One region of the Leuconostoc aquikimchii genome, then DNA from elsewhere that is predicted to be linked to it. Evidence: riboswitches for the same ligand, from Rfam matches in the RefSeq annotation. Region 1 holds a riboswitch; each other region holds the start of a gene.
The links. Region 1 has a riboswitch for thiamine pyrophosphate ahead of AB3K24_RS05185 (acetylornithine deacetylase). Riboswitches for the same ligand answer to the same signal wherever they lie in the genome.
Positions count from the first base shown of each region.

Region 2: another riboswitch for thiamine pyrophosphate. It lies ahead of thiW (energy coupling factor transporter S component ThiW); the one in region 1 lies ahead of AB3K24_RS05185 (acetylornithine deacetylase).
Region 3: another riboswitch for thiamine pyrophosphate. It lies ahead of thiE (thiamine phosphate synthase); the one in region 1 lies ahead of AB3K24_RS05185 (acetylornithine deacetylase).
Region 4: another riboswitch for thiamine pyrophosphate. It lies ahead of thiM (hydroxyethylthiazole kinase); the one in region 1 lies ahead of AB3K24_RS05185 (acetylornithine deacetylase).

Region 1 covers NZ_JBFPER010000001.1:1,047,079-1,054,739, forward strand. The annotation lists gene AB3K24_RS05170 (LrgB family protein) at 1-347, opposite strand, end outside; gene AB3K24_RS05175 (CidA/LrgA family protein) at 366-767, opposite strand; gene tenA (thiaminase II) at 1,058-1,723, opposite strand; gene AB3K24_RS05185 (acetylornithine deacetylase) at 1,726-2,991, opposite strand; TPP riboswitch at 3,057-3,145, opposite strand; gene AB3K24_RS05190 (MmcQ protein) at 3,267-3,935, opposite strand; gene AB3K24_RS05195 (replication-associated recombination protein A) at 4,306-5,625, shown strand; gene AB3K24_RS05200 (alpha/beta fold hydrolase) at 5,660-6,514, opposite strand; gene AB3K24_RS05205 (AAA family ATPase) at 7,070-7,661, shown strand, end outside.
Region 2 covers NZ_JBFPER010000001.1:882,883-890,543, reverse strand. The annotation lists gene AB3K24_RS04430 (amino acid permease) at 1-109, shown strand, start outside; gene AB3K24_RS04425 (YcjF family protein) at 399-1,040, opposite strand; gene AB3K24_RS04420 (ABC transporter ATP-binding protein) at 1,166-1,837, opposite strand; gene AB3K24_RS04415 (FtsX-like permease family protein) at 1,845-2,885, opposite strand; gene AB3K24_RS04410 (cryptochrome/photolyase family protein) at 2,986-4,431, opposite strand; gene thiW (energy coupling factor transporter S component ThiW) at 4,509-5,012, opposite strand; TPP riboswitch at 5,163-5,253, opposite strand; gene msrA (peptide-methionine (S)-S-oxide reductase MsrA) at 5,310-6,131, opposite strand; gene AB3K24_RS04395 (YitT family protein) at 6,225-7,091, opposite strand; gene aspS (aspartate--tRNA ligase) at 7,224-7,661, opposite strand, start outside.
Region 3 covers NZ_JBFPER010000001.1:173,701-181,361, reverse strand. The annotation lists gene thiF (sulfur carrier protein ThiS adenylyltransferase ThiF) at 1-394, opposite strand, end outside; gene thiS (sulfur carrier protein ThiS) at 418-618, opposite strand; gene thiE (thiamine phosphate synthase) at 658-1,293, opposite strand; TPP riboswitch at 1,384-1,481, opposite strand; gene AB3K24_RS00970 (VOC family protein) at 1,603-2,433, shown strand; gene AB3K24_RS00965 (cation:proton antiporter) at 2,572-3,537, opposite strand; gene AB3K24_RS00960 (iron chaperone) at 3,685-4,098, opposite strand; gene AB3K24_RS00955 (metallophosphoesterase family protein) at 4,438-5,286, opposite strand; gene AB3K24_RS00950 (ABC transporter ATP-binding protein) at 5,283-6,392, opposite strand; gene AB3K24_RS00945 (carbohydrate ABC transporter permease) at 6,403-7,221, opposite strand; gene AB3K24_RS00940 (carbohydrate ABC transporter permease) at 7,214-7,661, opposite strand, start outside.
Region 4 covers NZ_JBFPER010000001.1:416,530-424,190, reverse strand. The annotation lists gene AB3K24_RS02170 (TVP38/TMEM64 family protein) at 1-410, opposite strand, end outside; gene AB3K24_RS02165 (DUF4097 family beta strand repeat-containing protein) at 403-1,290, opposite strand; gene AB3K24_RS02160 (DUF1700 domain-containing protein) at 1,280-1,870, opposite strand; gene AB3K24_RS02155 (PadR family transcriptional regulator) at 1,867-2,178, opposite strand; gene thiE (thiamine phosphate synthase) at 2,260-2,895, opposite strand; gene thiD (bifunctional hydroxymethylpyrimidine kinase/phosphomethylpyrimidine kinase) at 2,885-3,718, opposite strand; gene thiM (hydroxyethylthiazole kinase) at 3,711-4,487, opposite strand; TPP riboswitch at 4,597-4,685, opposite strand; gene AB3K24_RS02135 (hypothetical protein) at 4,739-5,248, opposite strand; gene AB3K24_RS02130 (hypothetical protein) at 5,245-5,541, opposite strand; gene AB3K24_RS02125 (vWA domain-containing protein) at 5,589-6,749, opposite strand; gene AB3K24_RS02120 (ATP-binding protein) at 6,746-7,661, opposite strand, start outside.

The DNA.
Region 1 (7,661 bases):
AGAAACAACGCTATTGTTAATCCAACGAACAAAGAAGTAAAAATGCGTAGCCAATACTGTTTCACTAAATCACGACGTTTGTATAGTGGGACCGCAAACGCCATTGTTGCTGGACTCAAAAACCAAAAGATGAAATCACCCCCAACTTTATACTGTTGATAAAGTGATGTGACAGGTTGCTGTAATAAGCTAGATAAGCCAATCAAGATTAAAATACCCAGTACCATGCCGATAAACAAGGGTTGAAATATAAAAATTGGATACTTCTTGAATAGCTGTTGGCCAATCCAATAAACGGCAATCGTTAAAAAAATGCCCCAAAATGGTGTGCTTAAAAAAGATAACATATAGCTACTCCTAACAACCTATAATTTGTGATGGGTTTTATCACTAATTTTCGCCACTAGTTGTGATGTATACGCAACTGACAGTAAAAGAACGATAGTTGAAATAATCACTACTGCAATAATTTTAATGCCTTCTTGTTTAAATAAAGTTAGCGAACTGGCAAGCGAAATTCCTGAAGGTACAAATAACAAGCCAATCAAGCCAATTAAATTTGTTGACAGGCTTTCTACTTGTTCTAACTTAACAAGGCCACTCACTAAAGCAATAAATAATAATATTAAACCAACTAATGGTGTTGGTACAGGAAATCCGGGTAACACCAATGAAATACCAATTGATAAAATATTAGCCACCAGTAGAATACTACTAAAAATTAGAAATTGCGTTAATAGTGGCGCAGCTTCCTTTTTCTTCTCCATAAAACGATCGCCTCCTGAATATTGTAAGCGTTTACATTGCAGATTTAATTGTACACCATCACACCCATATTGCAAGGGATTTGAAAAATTATAAAACAAGACAGATCTTTTACATGAAAATTTCTCAGTCAAAATTTTAAGAAACTAACGCTTTCAGTTACGCCATGAAAGTTTGCGCACAAAAATCATTATAAAAGTTCAAAAAAAAAACGCACGAAAATGAAGGACTAATGATATAGCATTGACCAATTATTCGATCAATAAAGATGGTTAAAAGCAGTGACCCAAAACTAAACCAGCCACTTTTCTTCTTGATAAGCCATTTCCCAAAAAAGCACTTCATAACGCAACGAATTTTTAAAAATGTTTGTTAAGTGTGTACGTTGAACAGATGTTTGTTGTGTTGTTAACGTATCAAATTTTTGAATTAACCACTCAGTCAAGGCACTAAACTCAGATGAACTATACATCGCAATCCACTCACCGTAAAGCGCATGTTTGGCACCTGGCGAATGAGCTAAACTTTTACCAATTGTCTCATATCCCCACATACAAGGTAAGAGTGCAGCCAGGAGTTCTGCTTGTCCGCCAATCTGAGCAACTGATAGTAGATAATTTGTGTATGCCAATGTTGTCGGTGATGGTTCTGCAGAGGCTAATGTCCCTTCGTCAATATTAAATTGCGCAGCATACTGCCGATGTAATGCCATTTCTTCAGTTAAAGTTGACTGTAAAATTTTTGAAAACTGTGTCATGGTTGTCAAATCAGTGCTTTTGAGAGCACCTAGGGCAAACATTTTAGCATAATCTATCAGATATACATAATCTTGTATCATATAATATTTGAATTTTTTGATGGGTAACGTACCAGCACCGATTTCTTGCACAAATGGATGATTTAGATTAGCTTGCCAAATATTGTCAATTTCTGTGATGATTTCTTGACTAAATCCCATTTTTACTCCTTTTTGGTCTGTGTCCAATTCACAATAAACTGTGCTAAAGATTGACTATATTGCACTAAACGTTCAACTGAAATACTTTCATCAACTGCGTGTGCATGACGTAAGTCACCTGGCCCGTATATGGCAGCGGAAATGTGTGCGTCACCAAACCAACCACCATCCGTGACACTTGTTGAAACAGAAATTTTTGTTTTCGTTTCAAAAACAGCTAGGTGCGCGTTTAGCAATGTTTGAACTGCGGGATGATTTTTATCTACTTCGAGTGCCGGAAATATTTCGCCTCTGTCTTCAATCATCGAATTGCCGCCCCACTCAAAAGTGGGTAAGTGGTCTCGCAACCATGGATCTGACTGTGCTAATCGGGTTACAAATGATTCGATTTCTTGTGTGACAGATTGATAGGTTTCATTTGGATAAAAGTGAACTGTTATCCACAAACGTGCCTCATCAGCGATGAATGCTGCATTTCGACCACCTGAAATTACTGCAGGATTAATCGTATTCGTGCCAGCAGGAAAACCAGGATAAACTTTGTTCACTGCCCAGTCACGTTCCAATTCCTGCAAACCAATGATTAACTTTGCCATTTTTTCAATGGCACTCGCCGCTCTTAAACCGCCACCAGCATGGATCATTTCACGACGCAAGCCATCATGGTAAGTTTTGTCACTTTTAATCGTAATCCAACCTGTAATAACACCACCCTGCCCTTGGATTTCTAAATCACTTGAATCTGTTACAAGTGCAAAATCTGCTGTATAGCCATGTTCAATTGTTGATTTCGTACCGGCCTCACCAACCTCCTCACCAATCACTGATTCAAATAGTATTTTACCAGGCAAGGCGATGTTTTGATCATGCAAAATTTTTAATGCGAATAAAGCAGCTGCCAAACCGCCTTTCATATCTGATACACCACGCCCAATGATTCGTTTATCATGAACCACGGCATCAAAAGGTGAAAAATGCCACTTTTCATCCGGATTTAACGCAGCAACATCCATATGGCCATTAACAATCAAACTTTGATATGCAGAATCGCCAGCTTTGGTACCAACTACGATATCGTCATGATCATATAATTCCCACTGGTCAATATCAAATCCCAAAGGCCGTAAAAAATCAGCAACAAAATTTTGGGCCTCACGCGTGTTTCGTGCTGGCGGCGCTGGTGTTTCAAAAGCAACCAGATTTTTCACTAAATCTAATAACTCATCCTGTTGTGTCTCAATTTGTTGATTAACTTCTGTTAAATCCATGCTTTACCTCCACAAAAAAAGCACTTTTGCCAGCGGACAAAAGGTGCTCTAAAAATTGCGTTTAAACGTATCATAAATCACTTTCCTCCGCTGGTATTATCCATCTCAGGTTCAAAGGGTACTTCTCAGCCATTTGGCGCCCCCAGTATATTATTTAATTATGTCACAAGTGTAACGAATTTTGACAGATTTGTCAAAATGATTTTGAGTAGTCATAATTCTTACTTTTGCCCAACACCAACTTGAAGTGATTTAATAGGTTTATCAAATGCTTATTATTTTAACAACGCACCTAATGTATCTGGTACATATCGTGGGCCCCTAACAGAGGTTACACCGTATTTTTTTAATGTTTCGAGTGTATATGCTTGCTTATCGTATTTTGTCATTAAATGTATATGCATGACATACTTCATCGCAATATTTTTATCGCGATAAGGATAAGACTGGTTTACTTTGACAACTAAACATTTGTAGATAATGGCTGAAACCGGTGCGGTAACATACAGGTAAACCACATCATTCTCTTTAATATGTGTGGTTTGCTTCCAAATAATTGTTTCATTCTCAGAAAATGCTTTTTCTAAGTCAAAATAGTTTGGATTAGCTGGCACAAGCCACTTTGCGCCTGTAGTTGTTGGCGCGTAGCTAAAACAATTTTTGGCAATATTTTGCAATAAAGCGACATACTTTTCTTTGATACTTGCCGCAAAAGAGCCTAAATTATTTTCAACTCGGAAGTTCGTATATTCAGCATGATAATCAGTATCGATTATTTTACCGGTGACCTCTCCTGTTGCATTAACAATAATGATTACTGCAAAATTAGTCTCGGGTATATTTGTTGTGTATTCAAAAAAATTATCTTTTTTTTGAAAACCAAAAGTAATTAACTTTGAATTTTGAGGTTTTAAATTTGTAAATATTCCTGCTTCTATTGTCATTTTTTCTCCTGCACAATCACGTCATCGTCAACTAGTAACTTTTCATCATGTCATTTCTAAAATTAGCTTGTTAATAACAGCGTGTCCCAGCCATATTTAGAAGCACCAGTTTCAATAATTGTATCACCAGCATTTATTTGCCATAAATTTGATTGTAGTCATAATAGCGATACCCAGCTTCGCTTTTTTCAATTGGTTTAAAAGTGGCTTGTTTATCATAAAATATGCGTGTGCGACGCGTGATATTGGCCAACCTTACCATGTCACTTGTTTTTAGTATAGGAGGTCCTTTCGTTGACTTTAACATGACGTTATAGTTTAATATTGATTATAGCATGGTGTTACTATAAACTCGAAAGTCAGGTGTTTTATGAAGCAAGAATCTCTTTTCTCTAGCCAATTCCAAAAGACCCCCTTAGCTAGTCGTGTGCGACCACAAAATTTAGATCAGTTTGTTGGACAACAACAGTTATTGGGTGATGGCAAAATACTAAGAGAAATCATTGAAAATGATCAAGTGTCGTCAATGATTTTCTGGGGGCCACCGGGCGTTGGCAAGACAACACTAGCAGAAATTATTGCCCGAAGAACAAAATCTAATTTTTTGAGTTTTAGCGCCGTTGATAGTAGTATCAGCCAAATCAAAAAAATTATGAAACAAGCTGAGTTAGATCGTGAAATTGGGCAACAAACAACAGTTTTTGTAGACGAAATCCACCGTTTCAACAAGGCACAACAGGATGCTTTCTTGCCTTATGTTGAGAAAGGCAGCATTATTCTAATTGGTGCAACAACAGAAAATCCCTCATTTGAGGTTAATTCTGCCTTACTATCGCGTTGCAAAGTATTTGTTCTTCAGGCATTGAAACACGCTGATATTATCACGTTAATTGAAAATGCATTAAGCAACCCCAATGGTTTTGGTAAACAAACAATTAAGATCGGCCATGATGAAATTCAAGCCATTGCTAATTTTTCAGATGGTGATGCCAGAATGGCTTTAAACACATTAGAAATGGCAATACTTAACGGTGAAAAAACTGATGATGTGATCACAGTCACCATCGATAATTTAAGTCAGTTAATTACTAAAAAATTTGTATTATACGATAAAAGTGGTGAAGAACACTATAACATTATCTCAGCACTACATAAATCAATGCGCAATAGCGATGTTGATGCTGCAATCTACTGGCTTTCACGTATGCTTGAAGGTGGTGAAGACCCATTATACATTGCCAGACGCTTAATCAGATTTGCGAGTGAAGATGTCGGTTTAGCAGATACCAATGCGCTCAATATTGCAGTTAATGTTTTTCAGGCATGCCAATTTATCGGTATGCCTGAGTGCGATATTCATCTAGTTGAGGCCGTAACTTACTTGTCCCTTGCACCAAAATCAAATGCTATTTATAAAGCTAGGCTCGCGGCTGCTAAAGATGTTAAGCAAACAGCTAACGATCCTGTCCCACTACAAATACGTAATGCGCCGACTAAGCTAATGAAAGACTTAGGTTATGGGAAAGATTATGAATTAGCTCATCATGCAAAAGATAAACTAACCACGATGAGCACCATGCCACCCTCTGTTGCAGGACATGAATATTATCTGCCAACTATACAAGGCAATGAACGCCGTTTTAAAGATCGACTTGCTCAAATAAAGGCTTGGCATAAACAACATGGTTAGCCAAATAAAAAGGCGGTCTTTTTAGATCGCCTTTTTAAATTATTTTTTGTTGGGACCTATTAATCTGTTTTTTAAAATATTTAAGAATATAAGACAAAACTAGTGCGGGCTCATCTTCTTGGACTAAGTGTCCAGCATTTTTGATTGCAATAAAGGTAGAATTTGGTATCATTTGATTGAGTTTTTTTCCGTGCACTATAGGAATCCACTGATCCTGCTCGCCCCATAGCAAAAGAACCGGTGTCTTAATAGAGTTGTACATCGCTTCAATTTCATCGGTATATTTTTGGTTCGATTGCGCTATTTGTTGATAAAAAGCTTTTTTGCCCGCTTCACTTGTCCAAGGTTTTTTGATATTTTCTAATGTTTTTAAATCCATTTTGTTATAAGTGGCACCAGCGACATACTTCTCAAGAACAGCATCATGAATATAATTTGGTAAAAACTTGAAAGCCGACTCATTCAAAGTTACATGTTCGAAGAACGGCGAACCCCACGGTGATAAAGCAACTGGATCAATAAGTAAAATTTTCTCAAATGCTACTTTGTTAAGTAAATGTGTTCTTAAAACGGTAGCGCCACCAAAATCATGACCCACAATTTTAGGATTGATAAGATGCCAGTGTTTAATTAATTGAGATAAAATTTGATTTTGTATGCCTAAAGAAACGTTAGTTACATTTTTTTCTGATTCGCCGTAACCTAATAAATCGTAATAATAGACAGTAAACCAATCACTTAATGCTGGAATTATTTTACGCCAATTATATGATGACCATGGTGTTCCGTGAACCAAAATTAAGGGCTCACCGCGCCCCACAATATTATATTTTATATTGCCAAAATCTGTTTTATAGGATAAGTTAGGCTTCACATATTCATCTATCATTTTATGACCCTCGGTTTTGTATAATTTATAGTATTACATAATTCTATTATATCCAAAAAAAATGAAATAAATATTAACTTTGTGACCAAAAAATATTACCAATTTTATTAAAAATAAGCGCGTATTAAATAAAAAAGGCATAACAAAAAGTTTTGAAATGAACCCCACCAACCCGCCGCTTCTTTTTGATATCGTAAATCATCATCTGTATTCTCCTGTATACTAATTATAAGCACTTATTAGAATGAATTGTTTCTTGTGGGAGGTACTATTAATTCTTTTCTTAATCTTAAATGATCACAGTAGAAAGGTGTACCTTCTTTTCTAAAAGTACGCCAATTATTAAATCAAATTGTACCGTGACGTCACAGTCAATAAGTAAAGGACAGTTACTATTGACTGTGTCCAAACGGCATAGTTTAATATGTTATTAAGTCTTGCTGATTAATATGATAATCCATCAGCAATAAATCATATCAAAGTTTAAGGGAATCGTTTTTAGCAACCAATATTTGCTAATTAAATTAAACATATAGGAGGCATCATAAAAGTACTATGGCTGCAAAAAAAAGTAATATTAAACAAATTGAAGTCCGTGGTGGTAACGTCCACAACTTAAAAAATATTAATGTCAACATACCGCTTAATCAATTTGTGGCTATTTCAGGCCCATCAGGATCAGGGAAAAGTTCTTTAGCTATGGGTATTTTATATTCTGAAGGCTCACGTCGTTATTTGGAGGCATTATCTACCTATACTAGGCGCCGCATCAGTCAAAGCAAAAGGTCTCAGGTGCAGGAAGTAAAACATATTCCTTCGGCAATTGCCTTACGTCAAAGACCCAATCTGCCATCTGAGCGGTCGACTGTGGGCTCAATGAGTGAATTATTTAATGTCGTCAGACTGATATTTTCACGTTTAGGATCAACGGTATGTCCAAATGGTCATCGCGTAGATCCGAGCCTGAAAATTGCGCAAGCCATGGATTTGCCTGGTGGTGTAGATAGCCGAATGGGTATTATTACTTGCCCTGTTTGTGATGTTGAATTTATGGCAAAATCAGCTGAAGACTTTGCCTTTAATTCTGGTGGTGCTTGTACTGAATGTCATGGTACAGGTCACGTACGAGAATTAGATATCACGAAAC
Region 2 (7,661 bases), 160 kb from region 1:
ATTCTTCCAATCAGATTCTCGCGTATCTGCTATTGGTGCTGTTATATTTACCATTGTTTTTGGGTATCTAGCTCATCGAAAGTTTGCAAAGGTAGCTACTGATATATAATTAAAAACACTTTAAAATAGCACGCCTTATACCCGAAATGTTGTCTAACATTTCGGGTATTTTATTACGGAAATAAAATTAAAAAAGCCAATCACCGGGTTCAATTCCGGAAACTGACTCAAACATGATAATTATTATTTTGTTATGATTTGAAAACAATAGCAATGAGAAATTTTTGTTTATTAATTTTATATTAACAGCAAATGAAAGGTTTTTTAGCCGCAATTACACGGGACAACGACAAATTACGGCTACTTTCAAACAAACATTAGAGCTGAATAGATTATTGCTACTTTGATTTATACAATGCTTTAAACAAGATATTAAACTGGCCTCTAAAAGACATCGCTTGTTCAAATAAATCCTCGCCATCATTTAACATTTTCACGGTTGTCCATCCCAGAGCTTCCGTGATGGACACAGCCACAGATGCATTTATTGCGGCGCCTGCCACAGTGCCGACAGCAGGAACAAACTTGATGATATTACCAACAGCGCTCCTGCCCAAGCCAACCACTACAAGCTCCTTAGATAAACTCCTTCCTACACTTGCCGACCATGATTGGCCAAACAATTTGTGTAATCGTGACATCATTGTGAGCTGGATAGGTACGAGCAAAAAAGCATCCGAAAACGGTATTGGTGAACAACCAACAATTGCTGCACTTAGAGAGGCTGCATGAATAATTCGATGGCATTTTATTTTAGTTTGATCATCTACACCAACTAAAAATTCTGAAAAAGTACGTTTGAATTGATGTTGACTCTTAGATAATACTTTTTCAGCTTGAACTCTGGATTTATCAAAGGTATGCTGTATAATTTTTGATGTTTTAGTTGGCATTTGTTTTAACACATCTGAAAAAAATGATTTAAACTCCGCTTCATCTGAATTAATTTCGACGTTATTATTTTGACGATTTTTCTTCATAAAATACCTGCTTTCCTCAAATTATCAATAATATACAATACTCTGCTTCAATGTTAAATTTACCATACTTGACAGAATGATTTCCACTTTGCTGCTTCATCTGACTACTTATTTTTTATCACATCTTATGATAAAGTAGACATTTTTCCATCTATAATTTGATATACTTTATCAGCCATTTCTTTGAGTCGTAAATCATGCGTTACAACAATAATTAATTTGTTATGTTGATGTGCCAATTTTTTTAAGAGCATCATTACTTCTAATGAGCGTTCTGTATCCAAAGCCGCTGTTGGTTCATCAGCTAAGATATATTCGGGATTAGTATATAATGCACGTGCAATGGCAACACGTTGTTTTTGACCACCAGACAGCTGACTAGGATATTTTTCTTTTAAAGCAAGAATGCCTAAATCATCAAGTAATTGATTCAACTCATGCGTTGACATGTTGTCTTTTTTAATCTTATGAATTAAAGTAAACTGTTCTTTAACGGATAAAAATGGTACCAAGTTATAAGATTGTAAAATAAAACCAATCTTTTCTAGTCTCAACTGCGCCTGCGCTTTTTTTGTGAGTTCGGTTATTGACTGGCCACTAATCATCACCCTGCCTGACGTTGGCGTCTGTAACCCACCGGCAATTGTCAGAAATGTCGTTTTTCCAGAACCTGATGGTCCGACAACAACGATCAGTTGCCCGCTCTTTGCCTCAAAATTAACCTTATCCAAGGCAACATATTCACTGGTATTTTGGCCAAATATTTTACTAACTGATGAAAAAACAAAATTTGCCATATGCTATTCAACCTCCAATAATTGTATACGGATCAACTTTAGTGATTTGACGAACTGGAATAATACTACCAAACAACGACATCATGATTACGCCAACACTCGTTGATAAGATATTAGACACATTAATCATAATTGGTACTTCACTTGGAATAATCATAGCAGTTATTGCACCAATAATAATAGCTAAAGCGACGCCAATAACTGACATAATTAACGATTGGACCAACGTATTTAACACAAGATAACTGGTTGAAATGCCTTGTGCCTTGAGGACACCGAAATTTGGTAATTTTTGGACCGTTAAAATATACAAAAAAATTGAAATAACAATAAAAATAATAACATACAGAAAACCAATCATAAAATTAAAGGTTAAATTTTGAGCACGATATCCCGGTAATTTATTAATAAATTGATTCATGCTCATCGCTAAAGTGTTATTGGATTTTGCCAATTTCCCCGGGGCGTCTAGCGTTAAAATAGCACTGATGACACCACGATTAATTGGTTTGATTGTCTCAAACGATGTATAAATAACCGGTGACACACTCAGCGTTGCACGAGGTGTAAAACCAACAATGCTTAATTTTACATTTGAGTTAGCTACTTGTAATTTGTCCCCAATTTTAAACCCATCATTTTTAAAAACATCTGATACAAAAGCTGTGTTTTTAGCTGAAAACTTATCACCCTGTGTCACTTTTAAATTTTTATAAACAAATGACTTTTTAGGCAACGCAATGATTTGGGCATTTTCTTTTAAATCCTTGTCAGACTTGACCAACGAACTATATTGCGAAATCTGCGTTCCTTGAGTAGATTTGAGTGTTTGAGCAGATAAAAATGATTGACTTAATCGCCCCTCAGAGTCCTTATCTAAAATAATTGTTTTAGCGCCCCACTCATTAATAGCCGCCTTATTGAGATTGGCCAAACCTGATGACAAGCCGGTTAAAATAATCAATAAATAACTGACTAAAAATATGAGTGCAATAATTAATCCATATCGCAACTTTTCATATCGTATTTCTTTAATGGCTAAAAACATTGATATCTCCTCATATACAAATTTTTACTGTACAATCAGTTTACACTTATCGCTTGATAAAATCTATTAATAACCCTTTTCAAAAGTAAAAATAAGTTTACTAAGCCTTATTAAAAACATCTTTGCTTTCCTCATAGACAGCAATGGCTCGCGTTCTAGCAAGTTTATGATTGACAATTGGTGATGGGTAAGTTAATGCCAACTTAACACCATATTCTTTTTGTTCAACCAATGTTAATAAATTTGGCTCGTGAATTTTTTGTCCTTTTATACGCGCTAATTCTGGCACAAACTTGGCAATAAACTGCCCCTTTGGATCAAATTTTTTTGATTGCAACGTTGGATTAAATACTCTAAAATAAGGTACGCTATCTGTGCCTGTAGATGCTGCCCATTGCCACCCACCAATGTTACTTGCTGGGTCATAGTCAACTAGCATATCACGAAAATATGCCTCTCCCCAGCGCCAATCAATTAATAAATCTTTTGTTAAAAAAGAGGCAACAATCATTCGTAAACGATTATGCATCCATCCCGTCGTATTGAGCTGTCTCATGGCTGCATCAATAAGTGGAAAACCAGTTTGTCCAGTTTGCCATTTTTTAAAGTCTACTGCATTGTTTTTCCAAACAATATTTTGAAATTCAGATCGTAAAGCATGCGTTTGTTGGTCAGGGTAATTTGCATAAATCATATTATAATAGTCTCGCCAACAAAGTTCTTTTATAAACGTGAGACGTCCATCACCATCTGGTGCTTGTCTGACAGCTTCATAAATTGTTCTAATAGAGATTTCACCCGTTCTCAAATATCTTGACAAGTGACTCGTACCGTCAAACATCGGATTATCGCGTTTTTCTTCATAATAACTTATTTTATTTTGAATGAACGCCTTTAATAGTTTATTTGCAGATGCTTCACCAACTTGATCAATCACTGCATATTTGTGATGTTCATTGATGAGTTGATTCAATTGCCCATCATAATTTGTGAGTGATAAACTCATATTTTTTTGACGTATATCATCAAATTGTATTTGAATAGGTGCTTTTTTTGGTAACTGAAGCCATTTTTTAAAGTATGGGGTAAACATTTTATAGCTTTCCCCGTTATCTTTTTTAATTTCAGTTGCCCCATGTAAATTATAATCAACAAATGAATGTGAGCTAACACCTAACACTTCTCGACAGTATTTTGCCACTTTTTGATCTCGTAACCTACCATAACCATTCTCATCATTATTAAAATAAAGGTTGTGCCAGTTAGGCAGCAACTGCTTTATTTTGCTAAAAACCGATATTAAATCACCTTGTAAAATCTGAAGATGAATATCTTTATGTATTAAATCATCTTTCAATTGTTTAACACTAGCAAAAAATGCGCTTTGATTAACCGTACTTCGTTTATTTACTTGCTGTGGATCTAGAATAAAAATCAGTAACACCTTGTCACTATACTTTATTGCCTCTGCCAAAGCCACATTATCAGTTATTCTTAAATCCCTACGAAACCACATGACACTTGTTTGACTCAAATTTTTTTCCATATTTCTATCGTAACCCGTAAATTATTTAAAGTCTAGCAAGTTAACGACACTTTTTCATCATAATGACGTGCATTTTTTTAATGTAAAAATATGCTTTGTGCATCTTTAAAAGCAGAAATTTTTGTTAACCTACCTAAAATAAAATAAGCGATGACTGAACCAATCAAAGTTGCCCCAACAAAACGTGGCGTATAAATAAACCAGTACATACTTTGCTGAGAACCAGTGTACCAAACCATAACTGGGTATGATAATAACGAACCTACGATACCTGTTCCTAAAATTTCGCCAAACATAGACCAAAAAATATGATGGCCATACTTATAAAAAATTGCGGCACCAAAAGCACCAAAAACCGCACCAGTTAACGCCAATGGCGGTATACCTAATACCATCATTCGAATAACACCAGTAATGATTGCCATAATCACAGCATAAAACGGTCCTAATAGGATACCCGCAATAATATTCATCACACTTGACATTGGTGCCATGCCCTCTATTCTAAAAATTGGTGATAACACAACATCTAATGCTACCATGATTGTCACAATAGTTATTTTCTTGATTTGTACAGTCATTATATGAGCTCCCTAATATGATTGGTTTAGTTCTCAAAACTATCGTCACTGATACGGATTGTTTTTTTAAAGTGATGTTACAATTGCATTATAAATTCACCACAATAAAAAAGCATTTTTCTCATACTAGAGAAAAATGCTACCTAAAAAGTCATCAGTGTAGCACTTTCCTACGCCAGTATAATCTGGTTCAGGTTCAAAGGGTTCTTCTCAGCCATTTCCGGCGCCCCTAGTACAAAAACTATTGTATCATATAACTATCTTTCGCGCATCAGCCACATCAAATTAATATACGATTTATTTTTTAAATATTCTATGAGCCTTGTTAGTTAAGCGTTGTAAAAACAAATATAGTTGTCGTGCATGCTTTATTTTTCGATAACGCACTTTATTTTTTTTATAAAAATCTTGATGAAAGTTTTCAGCCGGCCAAAATGTGGTGGCGCTTTCAATTGCTACCACAATTGGTCGTGAATAACGTTGCGACGCAATGATTGCTTGCTTTGATTGCTCAGCAATTTGTCGTTGTTGCGCGCTATTTACAAAAATAATTGGTCGATAATTATCACCACGATCATCAATTTGACCTAAATCATCAGTTGGATCAATCAGCTGCCAATAAATAGTAACTAATTGTTGATAAGTTATCAATCGCGTATCAAATAATATTTCAACTGCTTCAACATGTCCAGTATACTGCCCAACAACCTGATCATAAGTAGGTGACTGCCAGTTACCGCCAGTATAACCTGAAATAACCGCTATGATACCAGGACGTGTATCAAAAGGTTCCACCATACACCAGAAACAGCCACCAGCAAAAATTGCACGCTCTTGATAAGGTGGATTTGATGCAGCATGCAGATCCAGTTTATCTTGCGAATCTTTTTGTGGTTGCCCATTTATTTTTAAATAAAAATCCATCACATCTGGTGTCAAATTATTTCTTGTAGCTAAAGGTTTCAGGCCATTATTTAGTACATCAAGGCGTTCATTAAAACGTACGCCAGACTGGTCGTCTTTTGCCTGTACTAGCAAATCGCGTTCCCATTCCCTTGTGGCAGGATTCAGAATTAAATTATAGATTTCTTGTTGTATGTCATCTGGATTTAAACGCATATGTCACACCACCTGTATACTATTTTTTCAGTATATTTAACTGTCCAAGCGCTCATGATTATCAAACTAACGCTATCAACACCTTAATTATTTTTATAATTCTGGTTCATAGAATCGACCAACTGTATGTTCAATTTTCCAAGTTGATGAGAAAGCATGATCATCAACAGATTTAATGGCTTCCCGTAATTCAAAACGTTCTTGCTGTGTAATAACAGTTAACAACACCGCACGATCTTCACCAGTATAGCCCCCACGCGCGTCATTAATAATTGTGACGCCACGCCGCATTTTATCATAAATACCTTGTACCATTTCCTGAGGTTTTGTCGTAATAATCATAACTTGCATTTGCTGTTGTCGTGTAAAGAAGGCATCAATCATCCGCGAACTCACAATAACACCGACAATAGAGTAAAGCGCATACTTCCAACCATAAGTTAAGCCGGCACCAATCATAATTAACGCGTTAAAGCCTAGATTTACCGGTCCCATTTTAAGATCGAACTTCTTTTTCACTAGCATGCCAATGACATCAAGACCACCAGTACCTACCCCATACCTGAGTGCAGTTCCGACTGCCATCCCATTTAAAGCACCACCAAATAATGCGTTAATTAACGGATCAGGTGTTAACACACGTGTGGTATCAAATAGCGGCATTAGTGCGGCACTCAATAGCACTGCTAGCGTTGTAAAAGTTGCAAATCGCCAAGACAGTTTCCACCACGCAATAATTAACATGGGTAAATTGACCAGTGCTAATGCTAATGCGACAGGTATTCTCCCACCTGTTAATGTTGAAACGAGCTGCGCAAATCCTGTAAAACCGGACGAATAAACGTGCCCTGGTCGCCAAAAATAGTTCATTGCAACAGCAACAATCACGGCATAGAATATGGCACCACCAACGCGGCCAGTGTAACGATGTTTCATAAAATTATGGAAAAATTTTTGCATGATTTTTGTACTTATTCGTACATTCCTTTTAAATAAAGTATTTTAACTGTCTTGCTAGTGAACGTTAGAAAATAAGCGTTATAATTTGTAAATTCTTTATGCTGTAATTATAACATCTTTATATTTTGATGATTAAACTTCTGACACAAACAAACCAAGTGCATTCAATTGTTTCCCGTCCACACGTGTTGGTGCTTCTGTCATAGGCTCAGTAGCACGAGAATTTTTAGGGAAAGCAATCACTTCACGAATATTTTTCTGTCCAGCCAGTAACATTGCCAAACGATCTAATCCTAGCGCAATTCCGCCCATTGGTGGGAAACCAAATGCCATGGCTTCGAGCAAGAAACCAAACGCTTCATGTGCTGCTTCGGGTGTGAACCCAAGTGCCTTAAGCATTTTTTCTTGAACCGCCATATTGTGGATACGAATTGAACCTGAACCCAGTTCGTAACCATTCAATACTAAGTCATAACTTTGTGCATGCGCTTGATGAGGATCCTCACCTTCGTCCAAATAATGTAAATCTTCTTCATTTGGCATGGTAAATGGATGATGCGCTGCAATCCA
Region 3 (7,661 bases), 870 kb from region 1:
GATCGTCAAAGGCTTCACAGATAACATCACTTGTTTTAAATAACGCTTCAACATTCTCATAAGTGACTCGCGTCTGCACCGTCGTAATATCTACAAATGGGTTAAACTCTAAAATGTTTTGCTTTAAAGCAATCACTTTGGGCACGCCAATTTGGCTCAGTTTAAATTGTTGTCGGTTCAAATTACTATAATCAACAACATCAAAGTCAATCAATGTTAAATGTCCGACGCCTGAACGGGCTAATGCAATCGCAATATTAGAACCCAAACCACCAGCGCCGGCAATCGTAACATGAGCTTGCGCCAACTTTTCCTGTGTGCCTGCCACATTCCGGGTTTTCATTTGCATATATATTTCAGAAACCTCTGTGCCATCAATACTTATCTTTTCCATGTCCTCTACCCTCATCATTTTTCTTAACCACCACCAACAAATGAAATCACTTCAATATCATCTTGATCTTCAAGCAACAAACTATCATACGTTTCTCGCGTCACAATCGCACCATTGCGCTCAACGACAACGCGCGCTGTTTGCACCTCGAGGAGACTTAACAATTCCAAGATACTTTGCCCAGCATGTGCTACCGTGTTGGTCTTGCCGTTCACTGTAATCATACTAACCCCGCCTTATCTTTATTTATTGAACAACTATTGTTACACCAGCTGTTCAACACTTTTTAAACAATTTAACACCTTCGTACGTACGTTTTCTGCCTGCATAAGTTCACTAACCATGCAAACACCTGAAATGCCTGTATTTTTCAAACTGAGAATATTATTTTCTTTAATCCCACCAATGGCATTGACTGGTATATCCACATGATCAACAATGTCTTTTAATGTTGCTATTGTGGTATGTTTTGTGATCACCTTTGTTTTTGTTGGGTAAATGGCACCAACACCGAAATAATCGGCCCCCTGCGCCTCAGCTGCTTTAGCATGTTGAACATCTTTGACTGATACACCCAAAATTTTATCTTTACCAATCAACTGACGTACGATCTTAATCGGCAATTCATTATCTCCAATATGTACGCCAGCTGCATTCACAGCCAAACAGATATCAACACGGTCGTCGATAATTAACGGTACGTTGAATTTATCCGTAATTTTCTTTACTGCAACTGCTAAATCAAAATATCGTTTTGTCGTGACGTTCTTTTCTCTCAATTGAACTAGTGTTACGCCACTGTCACAAGCTTCAAACACAACGTTCAAAAATTGCTCATCTGAATAATCATACCGATTTGTAACTAAGTACAGTGAGTAATCAATATTTTTATTAACCAAACCTATCTAGCCTCTTTTCGCCATTTCAATTCCCAAACATAAAAAAACTGCTTCTCACGTTAAAATACGCAAAAAACAGTTCGACAAATAATATTATCAATCATATCTTCCTACGCAGATTCTAATCTGATCAGGTTATATGGGTATTTCTCAGCCAGTAAAACAGTTAGGCACCCCAGATATCTTTATTTAATTATACGTTCATGGTACACCACGTCATTGTCTGTGTCAATATTAAACAAATATTACTAGACAAACCAGTCAAAAACCATTAATATTACTTATAAATAGTAAGTAGAGAGGAACAACATGTTAAATATTAATTACAACATCGAACACTTGACACTGATGGCAGACAATGAGACAATGATGCGCCGTTTTTATCGTGATATTTTGGGTCTAATTGAAATGCAAGCCAGCAATCATAGCTATTCGTATGCTTTTACAAACTCAGATACACCATTTTTAACGCTGATTTTTGATGGGCACAAAACTAGCAAACCACAGGCAGGTCTTTATCATTTCGCATTGCTTTTCCCGGATACTGCTTCCCTAGCAAGTCTTATCGAACGTCTGATTCTCATTGACTACCCTTTAGGGGCAGGAGATCATGATGTTAGTGAAGCGTTTTACTTAAATGATCCCAATGGCAACGGTATTGAACTTTACCATGACCGTCCTGAAGCACTTTGGGAATGGGATAATAATTTTATTAAAATGGGCACCAAGGATGTCGATGTTCAGACATTACTACAAACAAAGAAAAGTGATTGGTCTGGCTTTCCTGCTGATATGAAAATTGGTCATCTCCACTTTGTTGGCAATGATCTCACAAAGGGTGATGATTTTTTCATCAACAGCTTAAAAATGGCATTAACAGCAAAAATTAGCGATAGTGCCCACTTTTATTCACACAATCGCTATCATCACCATCACGCTTATAACACCTGGTTAGGCCGCAATATTACGCAACGTGGTGATCAAGATAATGGCTTACTAGATTGGACTGTATCGGTAGATAGTTCCTACTTTAACTTATTACAATCAAACTTGAGTGACAGAAATGTATCTACAATAGCAGGGCAAATCTGGTTAACTGATCCTTTTGGTAGCCAATTAATCATGATTGAAAAAAATTAAATTAATCCGGCGTCTTAGACGAAATTCATGATGTGAACCGAATAATTTGCTGGAATCAGAGGACATTCTGTCTCAATTACTGAGCGCCATCAATAAACTGTCTAAGAAACCGAGTTTTAGTATGACCAACTATTTATTTTAATTCACGCGACTAAACAACGGCTTCATCAATATTGGCGCAATGATAGTTGAAACCATGATAACGACAACGAATTCCGCAGACACTGCATCCCCAATAAGATGAGAAGTTATCCCTATTTGTGTAATCACCAAGGCCATTTCGCCTCTGGAAATCATGCCCGCGCCAATAGCTTGAGCAACCGTTTTATTTAAACCAGCTAATCTAGCCCCAAATAACGAGCCAATAAATTTTGTCATGACAGCTAAAACACTGAATAAAATAATTGGTATTAATTTATCATTCAAATTTTGAATAGCCAACCCTAAACCAATCGCACCAAAAAATATTGGATAAAATAGCCAGTTTCCCAAACCATTGAGCCCGCGTGCCAGCTGATCAGAAAATGATAACTTTCTTAACATAATGCCTGCCGCAAAAGCAATTAAGGGCAACAAACTGCCCAATCCAAGTGTACCACCACCAATAAATACAGAAAATAGTGTCACTGCAATTAATGCAATCACGTCATCAAGCACCGCCGCAGATAAAATTATGGCGCCCATAGGCGTTGCAAGCTTCTTTTGTTCTGCTAATACAGCTAAAGTAATCGCTATAGATGTGGCTGAAAAGACAATGCCCGAAAATATGGCTACTTTTAGTGTATAACCCATTAATATAAAGACGATAGGAAATAATATGGCAGGCACCACAACACCCATAATCGCAATTAAAGTTGATGCCTTAATATATTTTCTCATCTCTTTAACATCAGATGCCATACCAGAATTTAACATCAGTATGAAAATACCGATTTCTGACAATAAATGAATCAAACTCGTCGGTTGTACGACGTTCAATACACTCGATCCGAGTATGATCCCTGATAAAAGTTGTCCCACAACCTCTGAAAATCCGAGTTTTATTGCTATCTTTCCAAAAATAATAGTAACAACAATTAGTAACGCAATAACTACATATGACATATTTTATCTCCTTAAATAGAAAAAACTTCAAAAAACAACTGGTTCCCCGACCAATTCATTTCTTGAAGCTCTCGCCCAACCGTGATTTATTTAATTGACTTAATCATACCATGACTTGTTCTTCAATATCAAACAGCATACATATCATCATTTCTGAATACTTTTCCCAATTAAAACACTAAGCTGTTGACGAACAGCCGGCGTTATTTCTTTGATTGCAAAGGCTGTTGGCCAAAAAGCGCCTTCATCTAATGACGCAGTATCATTGAACCCTAAAGTTGAATATCTTGCTTTAAATTTAGTCGCCGGTTGAAAAAATAGTACAACTTTTCCGTTATCATTTGCATAAGCAGGCATAGAGTACCAAGTCTTTGGTTTTAATTCTGGCGCGATTTTTTTAACAAGCTGATGAATTTCAATCGCAATTTTTGCTTCATCAGCTGGCATCTCAGAAATTTTATCTAACACATCCGCTTCTGTATTTTTGGTTTTTCTCAGTTCCCCAGCTCGTTCTTTCATTGCCTCACGTTCAAAATCAGAAAAGGTATTTTTATCCGTCATCATTTTTCTCCTATACTGAATTTCTAGACACTAATAAATCAGGTTGGCACGATCATTGATTTTTTTGATGTATGGCTAACATAACATATTATACAGCCAATGTCGTTGCCAAAGTAATAAAAAAGCTGATTGCTCCTATACTGAAATTCCGGACTACTTTCTTTCTAGGGCACAATCCGAGATAGTAGTGTATAGGGGCACTTTGACATTATTATATGACAGAATAGTTTCAAGTGAGATTACAAAAAACTCCCTTTTTAAAACAGTTTTTATTATTTAAACTGTCTCCTTATAAAGAGAGTGTATCATCAAATTAAGTTGGTAAAAAAATTGTTTATATTAAGATCTCTGAAAAATATCCGATTTGATAAAATCAGTATCTGTAATTGGAATGGTTTTCACAGTTTTCTGTCCACAATACAAGTATCGATTTTCAACGCCTAGTTCCATATTTTCAGAGAAAGTAACTATGTTATACCCAACTACGTCGCTCACATAATGTTGATGATGTTTCCTACAATCAATATGATACGCTGTTGAATCAGATACACTATTTAATATATTATCAGTTAAATAGGTTGTTGCAAAATGAATGTGCCCTGAAAAAATACCTTTCACATTACCATTTTTACATGTCTGTAGCAGATCAAGGCTATTTTGCAATATGCTGAATTTCATGTGTTCTAATGGAGGCCCAACTAGCGGGTGGTGCATAAATATTAAAGCTGGCGTCTCTGGGCTTTTTTGGAGGCTATTGCGCAACCACTCCAACTGCTTTTTATCCAAATAGCCTTGTTCTAAGTTATCAAATGTCGTATCTAAAAAGTAGTTATCAATTCCTGAAATGCTTTTTTTATAATAAAACTTTTCTTGTGGTGTCTCCTCCATATAACCCAAATAAAATTCTTTGGTTCGATCATGATTTCCTAAAATAACGAAAATTGGAATTTGTAAATTTTTTTGTTCCTTTGCTATTATTTTTTTCAAGTGCGCATAGTCCGTAGCTATCCCTTCATGAATTAAATCACCTGTGATTACTACATAATTTGGCATGTTTTCCATTTTTTTTATATCGTCAAAAACAAGTTGTAATTTTTTATATGGATCTAATTCTTGATTAAAAGAGGGTACATTGCCGTCAGGTGTAAGATGTGTATCTGAAATATGAATAATTGTTTGAGTTTTCATTGCCCATTATCCTTTGAATATTCAATATTTTGCTTAGTAACATAATTAAATAAAATAATTCGACTTTCTACAAATGTTGCATATACGCTTGCCCTTTCTTTAAAGTCGTTGTTGGTGGTAATAGCCTTAATTAGTTGATTTTCACCAACTTTAAGAACTAATTCTTGATAACGCCCGTAGTCTACTATCTTATCGATCGTTGCTGGCAATGAATTGTTACCCGTTGCTGATTTAGTCACATTAACATTTTCTGGACGAATCCCTAAATAAAGTTTTGTTTCAGTTTGTTGAATCTTTTTCAACCGCATTTCATTTGAAATTAAAGAGTAGTTATCAAAATATACACTACCATTATGATGAATACTACCTGTTAAGATATTAATTTGAGGAACACCAACAAATTCAGCTACAAAAAGATTGACAGGATTATTATAAATATTGTCAGGCGCATCAATCATTTGAATTATGCCATCATTCATTATGGCTATTCGATCTCCCAATGACATAGCTTCTAATTGATCATGCGTGACATATACAATTGTTTGATGCCTTTCATCGTGCATACTTTGAATTTCATCTCGTGCTTTTTCTCTAAGCTGCACGTCAATATTTGACAATGGCTCATCCAACAGAAATATATTACTTTTTTTGGCCATACCTCTTCCTAATGCAACACGTTGCTTTTGACCACCTGATAATTCTCCGGGTAAGCGGTCTTTATAATCTAACAAGTTCAGTGTATCTAATATTTTATTTAAACGATTTTCTCGTTCATTTTTTGGCACTTTGTGAACTTTTAGTGCATACTCTAAATTTTGATAAACAGTCATATTTGGATACAATGCATAATCTTGAAAAACCATCGCAAAACTATTCTCAAAATCATTATTTTTGTCCGCGCTTTTGCCATTAATCAGTATTTCACCACCACTTGCTTTTTCTAAACCAGCCATCATACGTAAAGTTGTTGATTTTCCACAACCAGATGGTCCTAACAAGACTAAAAATTCCCCCTCATTAACTTCTAAATTCATTGAATTAATAATAGTAGTTTTTTTAAATATTTTTGTGACACCTTTTAGTTGTATAATCTTGTTTGTATCCATGCTGATTTCCTCACTTTAATCCAGAATTACTAATGCTATTTAAAATATATCGTTGGAACACTAAATAGATGAGTAACGGAACAATAATAATAATAGTTGATAACGCCATAGCTAAGGGGAAATTAGTCCCTCCTTCGCTTGAAATATAGTTTTGTAAGGCCAAAGGCAATGTGAAACTACTTTTATCTTTCAAAATTAATGTTGGCCATACGTATTCGTTCCATGAATTAATAAAGAAAATTGCACCAATACTGATAATACTAGGACGTATAACTGGAATAATAATATTTGTCAATATTTTGTGAGAAGGCACACGATCAATTCGAAGAGCCTCCGTTAAACTTGATGGAATTTTGTTCATTGCATTTAAGAAAAGCATAATTCCTGTAGCGTCAGCCAATTGAGGTAACGCAACACCAAATGCAGTATTTAATAAATTCATCTTTGAAATAACGAGATAGTTTGGAATCATAACAACAGTAAATGGTACAAATATCGTAGAAACAAAAAATAAATATAACCATTTTTTTCCAGTAAATGAAAAATACTTGAAAGCGTAAGCTGAAAGTAATCCTGTTACGATCTTTCCAATTGTTACAATACTAGCCATGAAAAAAGTATTCCAAATTAGCTGTATCAAATGTACCTGTTTACTTAAAGTTTGATAATTAATAAATGTCCCATGCTGTGGAAATATTTGTAGCATTGAATGATACGAATCTTGGAGTGTCTTAAATGAGTTAGATATCATAAAAACAACAGGTAAAATTAAAATCAATGATAAAATGATAAGTACAAAATGCCAGCCATTTACTTTAAAATTAAACATAACTATTTGATTTTCCTTCCACAAATCTCATTTCTATATAACATAGTACTAAAAATAATAAAAATGTTAATATCGCAAGTGCAGAAGCATTTCCCGTTTTATATAAGACAAAGGCATTCAAATAGGTATGATACAAAATGTTTGAGGAACCATAATAAGGCCCTCCTTGTGTAATAACACTGATTGGTGTGAAGACATATTGCAGTCCTTGTACTATAGTCAAAATCAACACATATATAGAAATGCTTTTGTTTAATGGCAATACAATATTCCAAATCACGCGCCACTTCGGAATATTATCAATTTTAGCAGCATCAATTAAGTTGCTAGGAATAGATCCTAATCCTGTTAGCAGTAATACAAAATTATAACCAAACACCTTCCAATTTGTAATCATACATATAATAACTATTACTAGTCCAGTTGAGTTTGTCCAGTTT
Region 4 (7,661 bases), 630 kb from region 1:
TAATTATAGACGAATCCTAGCCACGTGCCAAAAAGCATTGGGCCGACAGCAAGTGTCATGCCACCAGGGATAACAGGAATGATCACCTGAATAATTTGTACACCCATGAAGGCCAGAGGACCCCAAACACCAAATTCATGAATTGTTTGACGCAATAATGCTTGGTTGGTCAAAAGACCTGTGTGCCATAAATACAGACCAGCAACTACTGTTACTATCAAACCCATAATCCCAGTAATCTGGATTAATTTTTGAATCATGCGTCTTTTTTTAATGATTAAGCTACTTTTATGCATACTTAATTGTTGTCCGCGCTTGAGGTTAAGTCGCCGATAACGCTTAATTTTTTGATTATAGTAGACGAGATAGGCTTTTAAATGATTTACTCTAACAATTTTGGTATTATTCAATTTCAATATCGCCATTTTGATTCTGAATCACGAACGCTGCATTGCCCCGCTGTTGCCCTGTTAAAGTCGGTGATACCTCAACATCACCGGTATTATTTTGCGTTGAAAATGTGGGTAATTGTGTTGTTTCTATGGCGATATCGCCATTTTGATTGCGTATATGCCCACCAGTTTCAATTTTACTGTGCTCAATATCTGCATCGCCATTCTCTAAATCAGCTTCAAGTGTTTTCACCGAACTGCCAGCTAATGTTAAATCATCATTATTTAACTTGACCCGCAACTTATCAATTGTCACATTGTGTAAATTAGCCTCTGCATTTTGCACCTCAGTCATGACATTTTGTGATATTACACGTACTAAATTCACGTCCCCATTATCTGATTTAACATTAATCGTATCAGCAGTCACGTCTGCCATCGTGACCTCAGAATCACTTTGCGTGACAGCAATCGTATTAAGTTTAACATGTCTTGGCACCGTAATCGTCAGTCGTGGCGAATTGACCTCATCAAATTCGTCCCAATCAAAGTCCAAAATACGATGTCCGGTTGTTGCTTTTTCAATTTTTAACTCATTATTTAAAAAACTAATTTTTGCTTTATTTTTACTGTCAACATGCGTTTCTGTCACCGAAAACGTATCCCCTTGTTGAACATAAACATCAGTATCAGTAGCATTTACCGCAATTTTTTGAATATCTTGTGTATTTTTAGGTAATTGATGAGATAAATCATCAGTTTTAACAGCCTCTCTTTTTTGATAAGAGAAGCCATTATCCCAAATAACTGTTCCTGGCTTTTCAATCACTGCCGCTGAAGTTGCCATCACAACACCAACTGCCAATAAAGACCAGCCAATAATCGTTTTACGCTTCATAACTTGCTCCTTTTTTAATAAATCGCCGACCAATAGCTTTAATTAAGTTAACAAGACCATTAAAGCACATACGCATAAGTGAGAACATCAGTGGCCCAATCAATACCAAAACGCCAATTGCAGCAAGTCCGACACCAATGAAGAAAATGCCACCACTCAACGAGCTGAACACAATTGCAATACCAGCAACAATGCTAACTAGCGCTGTAATGACTATTGCCATAATCATTGAAGCTATCGTCACTGCCATACTAAATACAATGGCTAACGCTGAAATTAATAGTACTACCATCAGAATGGCAACCGGCAATATAACAGGTGATGCCAATAGCCCCAAAATAACAACCCATATCATGCGTAATTGTTGCTTTGGCTTAATCTCTGACGCGTCATCAGCATCCATATAAAAATCAGCCACTAAACGGCGCGCAAATTGTTTGGGTGTCCCAAATTGTTTGCGCGCTGCTGAATTACTCAAATCAGCATCAGTAAAATATTCATCATAATATGCCATCGTTTCGTCACGTTCATCTCGTGGCAGTGCATGCAAATGTGCCTCTAATTCATTTAAGTAACTCATATTTGCTCTCCTAAAATTGCATTAATCCCTGTGGAAAAGGCTTGCCAAGCATCTTTAATACCACTCAGGTGTTCACGACCATTATCAGTTAGTTGATAATATTTTCGCATACGACCTTCAAATGGTTCACTATATGTGGTTAATTCCCCACCCTTTTCTAGGCGACGCAACACAGGATACATCGTCGATTCCGAAACAGTCACATGTTGTTGTACTTTTTTAGTCAGCGCATAACCGTATAAATCTTGCATATCTAAAATTGCCAAAACAGTGCCATCCAGTAGCACTGTCGGTGTTTGTATCATCATATCACAACCTCTTGTATGCTATTTTTCATATAGTATATAGTATACAGAAAATAGTATTGTTTTGCAACAAAAAAACAGCAATTAAAACTGCTGCCAATAATTTAATACATTTTCAATCTGTGAACTGTCACTAATCATACTAATCACAGCGGCCCCAGCAACAGCTGTTGCTAGCACTGCAGCTAAATTATCCTGATTAATGCCACCAATTGCAACCGATGGCCAGTGACTTTGCTCGACTAATCTCTCAAGTTCTATCAAGCCAATTGCTGGTTTCGCATCTGCTTTACTTTTAGTGTCAAACACGGGTCCAATACCAATATTATCAATACCTGGTAATAATGAAATACGTTCATACTCTGCCTGAGTAGACACTGATACACCAACAAACATGCCCTGACTTGCCGCAATATTAGCTGCAATATCGCCATCCCCCTGACCAAAATGCACCCCATCTGCGTGCACAATATGCGCTAAAACAATGTCATCATCAATGACAAAAGGGACGTGGTAAGCTGAAGTTAGTTCTCGTACACGGTGTGCCACACGCAATTTATCAACGCCAGACAAAGACCCAAGACCTTTTTCACGGTATTGAAATAAAGTAATACCATGACGTAACGCTTCCTCTAACACTCTGTAAAACATCTGTTCATCTGTGACGTTTTGCGTGCCTAATATAAAATACCGTGCTAACATGGTGCGATCAAATGTCATTTATAACCTCCGGTTGATTTTCTTTGGTAATGACGGCCAGATGATTTAACGGCCCATGACCATGACCAACTTGTATGCCCGATCGAATGGTCGCATCGACATAAGCTTTGGCTTTGATAATGGCTGTTTTCATATCACAACCTAAGACGCGTTGTGCCGCAATAGCTGCCGACAGTGTATCACCTGTCCCATGTGTTCTTTCAGTGTCTACCCGCTGACTTTTTAACCAAAAATGACTGCCATCAGCAAGTAGTGCAAAGTCATACACTGTCAACTCTTTACCATGGCCCCCTTTAAGTAAAACATTTTTAGCGCCCAGTAATTGTAACTGATATGCTGCTGCCATGATATCTTCATGTGTTTGAATTGTCATGCCCGACAGTACTTCTGCTTCTGGTATGTTTGGTGTCACCATTACCGCAAGTGGCAATAATTGTGTTTTTAATGCTAAAATTGCTTTATCGCTTAACAGCTTAGCCCCACCTTTGGCTACCATAACAGGATCTAAAATATAATTACCAAAATTATATTTTTTTAACGCCTTGGCAACAGTGTTCACTGTTTGAACGTCACCAAGCATGCCAGTCTTCACTGCAGAAAGAGATAAATCCTCAGCGATTGATTGTATCTGTTGTGTGATGACTTCAGATGGTATCATTTGAACAGACTGAACACCAAGCGTATTCTGTGCTGTAACAGAAACAATGACATTGGCACCATAAACACCTTGTGCCATAAACGTTTTCAAATCTGCCGATACGCCAGCACCGCCACTGGAATCCGTTCCAGCAATTGTCAAAACCTGCAATGTGTCATTAACCATGATTGACCTCGCGATTAATAAATGCGTCAAGTTCGTCTTCTTGTAATAAGAATAGTTCATCCAACAACTGATTAACAAAAAAACCTGGTGTTTTAACTTTTTCACTCGCCTTCACGCCAGCTAACTTCATTGTAGCCATTGCTCGCAGTGTATTTTCAATTGAAACACTATCACCATTAAAAGTGCCAATTAACGCTGAGAGGGCATCCCCTGTCCCAACATTTGTTGCCAAAAGTGGCACATCCACGTCAATTATTTTAGTCGTTTGACCATCACTAATAACATCTGTTTTGCCACTTAAAGCAATAATTGCGCCCGTTTTTTTGGCTGCCAATCGCGCAATTTTTTCAACATCTCCGTTGCCTGTCGCATCAATCCCTTGACTAGCAAAGTCAATATCAGCAAACCAAGCAATTTCAGCTGCATTACCACGAATAATATCAACGTGTGCATCCGCCATAAGCGCTGCCACTGGACGGCTTCGTGAGGGTATACCCACCGCAACTGGATCCAAAACAACAACTTTGCCAGCGTGATTTGCTAATTGTGCTAATTTAATGGTTTCGAGTAATTCCGAACGTCGCCAAGTGCCACTGTTGATAACAACAGCATCACTTGCAGTAACCAAGTCTGGAAATTCTTCTAGCTCACGCGCCATAATAGGTGACCCACCAATAACATTGATAACATTAGCCACAAACTGTGGTGTCACGTAGTTTGCATAGTTAAACACAAGTGGTTTCTTATCTTTTATTTCTGATAACTTCATAACTTTTTCTCCTTGTATTGCCTGGTTTCACACAATAAAAAAGCCGTTGACCGAATTCACAAAAGGAAATCAGTCAACGGCTAAAAAAGTAAGCAAAAAACTTAAATTAGTAAGCGCGAATGTATCTCCCTTCGCACGCATTACCGTGATCAGGTTCAATGGGTGTTTCTCAGCCAAATGGCACCCCAGACATATTTATTTAGTTTATGAACTTATTGTAGCTTAGAATCGGTAATTATGCAAGATACCTGTCATCCCCACCAATTTTTATCATCAAAATCACGCATTTGATGTGTCAAAGACAGTTGTTCTGCCGAGTTGACATGAATGTAACTGGTTGTATAAGGATTTTTCATTAATTGTTTCATCTGATTAAACATATCGCTAGTTAAAAAAGCTGCCAACGCGGTGTGACTAGGCCAAAAACTCCATAACATATACTCAGATTTGCCATTACTATTTTGAGCAAGAATGGCATTTTCAGGTACGAGCTGTGTAATTAATTCATCATTACGATCTTTCGTTTGAAAAGCAATTTGATGCATAACATCACCACGAAACTGACCATTAGTCACCAAACTATCAAATGACATCGGCCGTTTAAAATGTGCCACTAAGTCTGGTGACGCAATAATCAGGACATTTGTCCCTGCTAATTGTGACTCTTTCCCCAAATAAAAGAATTTATCTGGTTTTATAGCCTGCAAGGTTAACAATTCTGCTGGTGTTTGTTCAGGTGCTAATATTAAATTAATTTTCATAAGAAAGGCTCCTCTAATAGTTTCACAACATTCGGTGACAATCGTGATTGATTATCGCTCATAAATTTTTTTACGCCAGCAAACGTTGCCAAATCAATCGTTGTGGGCAACAATTTTGCATGACTTAAATGTCGTGCAAAAGTAATGTCTGCTACCGTTATCATATCCACACCCCAACCATCAGGTAGTAATAATGACGTCCAGTGATTATTCAGCAGTGCTTCTGCACGTTTGAAACGCATATCTTGATTAATAAAACTACGTAAATCATTTGGTTGTAATTTATCATTCATAACTTAATTCATCGACGTGACTCATCAACACGCACCTTTCTCGTGAACTACATGATCACAATTTTTCCAAATGGTTGACTAATACTTAACTTCTTATCTTTTGGTAACAGCCAATAGACATGCCTAAACTTCGTATGTAAACTATTGGTTTCACCATCCCCATCTGTTAAAATCACAACAATTGTTTGCTTGGGATTAAATTTTTGTGCAACTAATGTATTAAAAATACTCTGAAACGTTGTACCACCACCCGCATGTCGCACCCAGTCATTCACTTTTTTTATGTCATGCACCTGTGTATCAAAAGAAAAAACATGCACGTCAGCGTCAAATTGTTTGGTTAGTTGTAAAACATTTGCCATCATGATACCAGCCTGTTGATCAGAAATTGATGCTGAATTATCAATAAAAACGGCCAGTTGCGTATTATACGTACTTATTTCTCCAACTAAATCTAATCGATAGGCTTGTCGTCGGTTAAATCTCGCACGTGATTCACGCCGTTTATTTGGCAGTTGACTTAAACCAGTGCGTATAACAGCACGCCAATTTCGTTTAGGCGCAATGACTTCATCAATTTGCCGACGAACTGCATGTGATAATTGGCCGCGACCTGATCGTTTGGCATCATCCGTTGCCTTTTTAATCACCATATTAAGCGCTGATGTCGCTTCAGCAACAGACTCCCCAACACTGGACCAGTCCCCATGACTATCCAGCTTGTCATTGCCACGCATCGGCACTTGATCTACAAATTCCGACAGGCGCGCAATATACGCTGCTGAATCCTCTCCAGCTGGTAACATTTTACCGTACATTTCAAAGATTGTTTGCAAAGTCACGGCACTGGGTAATTGACCTAATTGCTCTGGCAAATATTGGTTGACAGCAAGGTCCGTTCCTAAGTCAATCAGCGTGTTATGTTGCCGCTTTTTGGCATAACGTAGGGGATGTTGCCAAATAACATGCAGTGCCTCATGAGCCAACGCCAACGCAATTTGATTATGATTGGTAAAAAGGTGTGTCAGTAACTCTGGGTTAATCACTAAAATCCAGCTGTGATTGTACCACTTAAGTGCTAACGCATAAGGTGAATTGAGATCATTTTCACGGGTTAAATTCATCACAATGTTGCCATATAATGGCGATGCATCCAACAACGTTTTAACCCCATCAATCATTAAATTGTCTTTTTCGTTGATATTCATCGCGTGGCAATATCCATAATTTGTTGATATAAGACATTCGCATAATGTGTATCAGAAGCGTATAAATCATCTAAAATAGGTGCGTTTGTAATTTGCTTAACAAGTGCATATTGACCATCTGGTGCCACCATATTTAATAACTGACTAAAACGACTCGCATGATTATTTAAAGTTAAATCAGCTGTTAAAAGTAAAGTTTTCATGACTGTTAATTTTTGAATTTCAGGCATGTCTTGAAATGTGTCACGAATTTCACTTGGTAATTTTGGTCCATCAGGCTGTGATTCAAACACGTCCACTGCCGTCAAACTCACCGTTTTTTGATGCACATAACTTACAAATTGTGTGGCGACCATTTGTCCTAAATCACCAGCCACCAGATCAAATAATAAATCATTTTGATCACTAACCGGTAACGTTTGTAATTCATATAAATTATCTGATACACGCTGCCAAGCACGCGGGGTGGGATTCAGGTCTATGCCACGTGTGTCTGGATAAAGTAATTCCGCATTTTCTGCAATAAATTGACGTACCACGGTATGAATATTTTGACGTTTACCACCATTTTGGCCGGCCCAGTTTAACCAACCACTGACAGATACAGACATCACTAGGCGTGTGGTACGGTCTTTGATTGCTGCATCTGATGTTTGCACAGCATAGTCTGAGTCTTCAAACCCAGACATCGAATCATCTGGATTTTCTGCTAAAATAAGATTCACATTATCTGGCAAAATAAGATCATTAATTTGCCGTTGTAACACTAAGTTCATAAGTTCACCTTGAACTGCCTGTGAGCCACGGTTAAATTCATCTAGAAACCAAATAATGGGCTGTTCTGGTGATAGCTCTGCCTGTTGAATAATTTGAATCAACGTATGTGTATAGCCAAACTTCACATCAGCTAAT